DNA from 2 places in the Promicromonospora kroppenstedtii genome. Region 1 is predicted to be linked to the other one. Evidence: riboswitches for the same ligand, from Rfam matches in the RefSeq annotation. Region 1 holds a riboswitch; the other holds the start of a gene.

The links. Region 1 has a riboswitch for thiamine pyrophosphate ahead of ACH47X_RS23625 (YkoF family thiamine/hydroxymethylpyrimidine-binding protein). Riboswitches for the same ligand answer to the same signal wherever they lie in the genome.
Region 2: linked by a shared signal. The riboswitch ahead of thiM (hydroxyethylthiazole kinase) and the one ahead of ACH47X_RS23625 (YkoF family thiamine/hydroxymethylpyrimidine-binding protein) in region 1 are both predicted to bind thiamine pyrophosphate.

The regions. Positions count from the first base shown of each region.
Region 1 is NZ_JBIRYI010000018.1:59,684-61,875, forward strand. It holds gene ACH47X_RS23620 (ECF transporter S component) at 1-428, opposite strand, end outside; gene ACH47X_RS23625 (YkoF family thiamine/hydroxymethylpyrimidine-binding protein) at 421-1,095, opposite strand; TPP riboswitch at 1,154-1,262, opposite strand; gene ACH47X_RS23630 (hypothetical protein) at 1,320-1,772, shown strand; gene ACH47X_RS23635 (flavoprotein) at 1,756-2,192, opposite strand, start outside.
Region 2 is NZ_JBIRYI010000001.1:518,367-520,558, forward strand. It holds gene thiE (thiamine phosphate synthase) at 1-383, opposite strand, end outside; gene thiM (hydroxyethylthiazole kinase) at 380-1,222, opposite strand; TPP riboswitch at 1,212-1,309, opposite strand; gene ACH47X_RS02330 (TetR/AcrR family transcriptional regulator) at 1,373-1,945, opposite strand; gene ACH47X_RS02335 (aldo/keto reductase) at 2,070-2,192, shown strand, end outside.

The DNA.
Region 1 (2,192 bases):
GACCACACGAAGACGAGGCCCGCGCCGAGCACGCCCGAGAGCGCGTAGACGCCCCACCCGAACTTCCGGTAGCGCGTGAGCGCGAACGGCAGCTCGCTGCCCGCGCCCTGGATCGCGGCGGCCACCAGCAGGAGCGGCCCGACCGGCGAGCCGAGGAAGACCACCTCGACCACCGACGCGATCACCTCGGCGATGATGCCGACGAAGGGCTTGCGGATGATCGCGACCGCGATCGGCGCCACCAGCAGCCAGCCGCCCAGCAGCACGTGCTGGGCCAGGTCGCCGGCCGGCCCCATGGCCACGGCGAGCCCGTTCCACGCCTGCACGAGCGCCCAGTACAGGAACCCGAAGACGACGCCGAGCATCACCATGAGCACGATGTCGCGCAGGGGCAGCCGCGCGCGACGGCGTTCCGTCGTCTCACTCATGGGTGCCGCCCGCGTGGCTCGGGCTGTTCACCGAGAGGGTGAGGTGGCTGGTCACGTGCTGGACCGTGCGGCCCGCGAGGACCCACCCGGCGAACGCGCTGGCGAGCACGCGGCCGGCGTCGCCCTCCAGGCGCGTGACGAAGTGCTGCGAACCGTGGAACGTGCCGTTCTCCTTGGCCAGCTCGATCGCGGCGTAGATGTCGCGCATGTGGTCGGGCGTCACGTCGGCGCGGACGTCGTCGGCGAGGGGGTACAGGGCCCACTCGGCCGTGACGAACCGGCCCGTGTCGCGGCCCTCCGGCACCTCGGTGACGCGCGGCCCCGCGCCGCCGGGCAGCTCGCAGACCACCTCCCCCGGGCAGCCCCGGGAGAGGTGCACGGTGATGGCGGCGTGCTTGCCCGACGCCGCGATCCCGGCCGTCAGGTCGGTGACGTACCGCAGCAGGTCGGTCTCGGAGCCGCCCACGTAGGTGCTCACGTCGCCGGTCTCGACGACCAGCCCCGTGCTGTCGGTCTCGCGCAGCGCGCCCAGGATCACGTCGACGTAGTCGTCCGACATGACCGCCGCGGTGATGCGGGCGCCGACGCCGAAGCGCATCGGGTCGCCGCGCAGCCCGGCCGTCTCGTCGGTGCTGGTGGCATCGGTACTGGTGGCAAGGTCTGCCATCGGGGTGCTCCCTGTCCGTCGGATGTCCGTCGGCACAGGAGGACGGGCACCTGACGGCCCCACGTCCTGAGTCGCTTCCTGCGCCGGCATGATCCGGATCAGGTTCAACGGTCGGAGTTCGAGTACTCCCTCTCAGCCCGGCATACCGGACTCCCGTGCACTGCGCTCACCGTAACAGCAGGGCCGGGCGTGGTCGGCACGCGTCCGCTCGCTAGCATCGGCGCATGCCCGACGACGCCGCGACCGTCCCGTCCCCCTGGGGCGAGCTCGCCCGTGCCACAACCACGCTGACCAGCGGCGAGACCCTGGTCCACGACTGGTACTCGGCAGACGCCGACACGGCCGACGGCGAGCCCGGGCTCATGCTGAACGCGACCGACGCCGCTGCGGCGTCCGCCCTGCTGCCGCGCGTCGCGGCGGTCTACGCGGACCGCGCGGGCTGGCACCGGCGCGCGACCGACGCCGTCGTCAACGAGTTCAGCACCGAGGAGCCGACCGCGGACGAGCTCGCCGAGGCGGCGCGCGACCTCGTCCTGCAGACCGTGGAGGTGCTCGCCGACGGCGACGTCGTGCTGCACCTCGACGACTCGTGCGGGCAGCACTTCCTGGACGGCTACTGGCCGACCGTGCGGTTCGACGCCGACGACGTCGCCGTGGAGGTCACGGTCGAGGCGTGACCGCTCCTTCACGGGCCGAGGTCACCGTCTCCAGGATCTCCGCCCACGGGAAGTCGTCCGGCTCGGCGGCACCCGGTTCGTGCGGCTCGCCCGGGCCGATCACGAGGCGCACGCCCCACTGCTTCAGCGTCGCGAGGCTGCCCTCGTAGGTCGGGTGCGCGGCGAACCTGGTGTGGACGTAGGGCGCGGCCACGATCGGGACGCGGCGTCCGACCTGCTCGGCCAGGCGGGTCAGCACGTAGGTGTCGGCGATGCCCAGCGCCCATTTCGTGAGCGTGTTGTACGTCGCCGGGGCCACAACCACGGCGTCCGGGTCGGGCAGCGAGTACCCGACCGTGGTGTGGAAGCTCGTCCGCACCGGATGCCCCGTGACCCCCTCGATCTGCGCCATCGACTCGGGGAAGGCGCTCGCCGCCTGCC
Region 2 (2,192 bases), on a different contig from region 1:
GCGGGCAGGTCCGCGACCGCCCGCGCCTCCTCCGGCGTGCTCACGCTGAGCCCGAGGTGCCGGTCCGGGCCCAGGAGCCGGCGCGCCGAGACGGGGTCCAGGTCGCGCTGGCCCACGTGGGCGCCGTCGGCGTCGATCGCGAGCGCGACGTCGACCCGGTCGTCGACGACCAGCGGCACCCCGAGCGGCCGGAGCAGCGCGACCAGCGCGCGGCCGAGGTCCACGAGCTCGCGCGTGCTCGCCGCCGGGTCGCGGAGCTGGACGGCGGTGATGCCGCCGTCGACCGCCGCGCCGACCGTGGCGACGACCCCCGTGGGGCCGCCGCACTGCTGGGTGTCGGTGACCAGGTAGACGGACGGGTCGAGGCGGATCCGGGCGCTCACGCGCCGGCCCGCGCGACCGTGGTCGGGGAAGACCCCGCCGTGGACTCGTCCACCAGCCCGGCGCCGAACCCGACCGTCTCGGGGTCGACGTCGAACACGCGGTCCACCAGCTCGACGGCGAAGCTGCCGGGCGTCGCCGACGTCGTGCGGTCCGCGGCGACGCAGAGCCAGGCCGTGGCGGCCGTCGCGGCGAGCAGCCGGTCCTCGGTGACGGCGGCGCACGCCGCGACCAGCGCGCCGAGCGAGCAGCCGACCCCGGTCACGCGCGTCATCAGGGAGCTGCCCGCCCGGACGCGGACGACGCGCTCACCGTCGGTGATCAGGTCGGACGCGCCGCTCACGGCGATCACGGCACCGGAGGACCGGGCCAGGCCGAGCGCGACGTCCCGCACGCCGTCCGGCGTGTCCAGGGAGTCGACGCCGCGGCCGCCGGCCCCGCCCGCGAGCGCCTGGATCTCGGACGCGTTGCCGCGCACGACGGCAGGGCCGCGGGCGTAGAGCTCGGCGGCGAGCCGCGTGCGCAGCGGGAGCGCGCCGATGGCCACGGGGTCGAGCACCCAGGGCACGCCGGCGGCGGTGGCGCCGTCGACGGCGGCCCGCATGCCGTCGGCCTGGCGGCCCTCGACGGTGCCGAGGTTGATCAGCAGCCCGCCGGCGACGCCGGCCATGATCGGCGCCTCCTCGGGGTCGGCGACCATGGCTGGTGCCGCGCCGGCGGCGAGCAGCATGTTGGCGGTGAAGCCCGTGACCACGACGTTGGTCACGCAGTGCACCAGTGGGGCGGTGTCGCGCACCGCGGTGACGACCGACGCGACGGCGTCGGGCAGGACTGAGCCCATGAGGCGTTCCCTTCGCTAGCACTACCTAGATCAGGTTCCACGGGTGCATCTCAGCCGGGCTGGTGCCCTGCGCCCCGCGCCATTGGGTGCCGACCTTATACGGCTTCGGCGGGTGTCCGGAACCGTCGGTGCGTGCTGGAAGGGGAGGGGTCAGGCCCGGTGCTGCAGCCCGTCGACGAGCAGGTCGAGCATGCGGCGGCCGTGGTCGGGCTCCTCGTCGTTCATGGTCACCGACAGCTTGGACACGGCGTAGAGCAGGTCCTTGGGGCTGGCGACGGCGCGGATGGCGCCGGCCGCGGCGGCGGCGTCGAGCAGGGAGCCGACGGCGGGGCCGAGCCGGCCCATGAAGTACGCGGGCAGCGCGTCGAACGTCGGGTCGCCGGAGTGCAGTGCGGAGGCGAGCCCGCGCTTGGTCGCGAGGAACTCGGTGTACCGGTGGAGCCACTTCTCCAGTGCGACGACGGGTTCGTGGGCGGCGGCCAGGGCGGGGGCGGCGTCGGCGGTGGCGTCGACCTCGGCCTGGAAGACGGCCTTGACCAGGTCGGACCGCTTGGGGAAGTGGCGGTAGAGCGTGCCGACGCCGACGCCCGCGAGGTCGGCGATCTCCTTCGCGGGCGCGTCCACGCCGGACGTGCCGAAGACCTGCTTGGCGGCGTCGAGCAGCGCGCCGATGTTGCGCTGCGCGTCGCGGCGCAGGGGGCGCTGCTCTGTGTGCTGGGTCACTTCTCTCCCGATCCGTTGCTAACCGGAACGCCTTTCCATATAGTTCTGGAAGAGCGTTCCGCTTAGTTCCAGACTACGGCATCGCGGGTGCGCTCACCAGACCTCTCGACCCCAGGAGGGCCCCATGCAGTACCGCAACCTCGGCCGGACCGGCATCAAGGTCAGCCCCTACGCGCTCGGCGCGATGATGTTCGGCGCGATCGGCAACCCCGACCACGACGAGTCGGTCAAGATCATCCACAAGGCG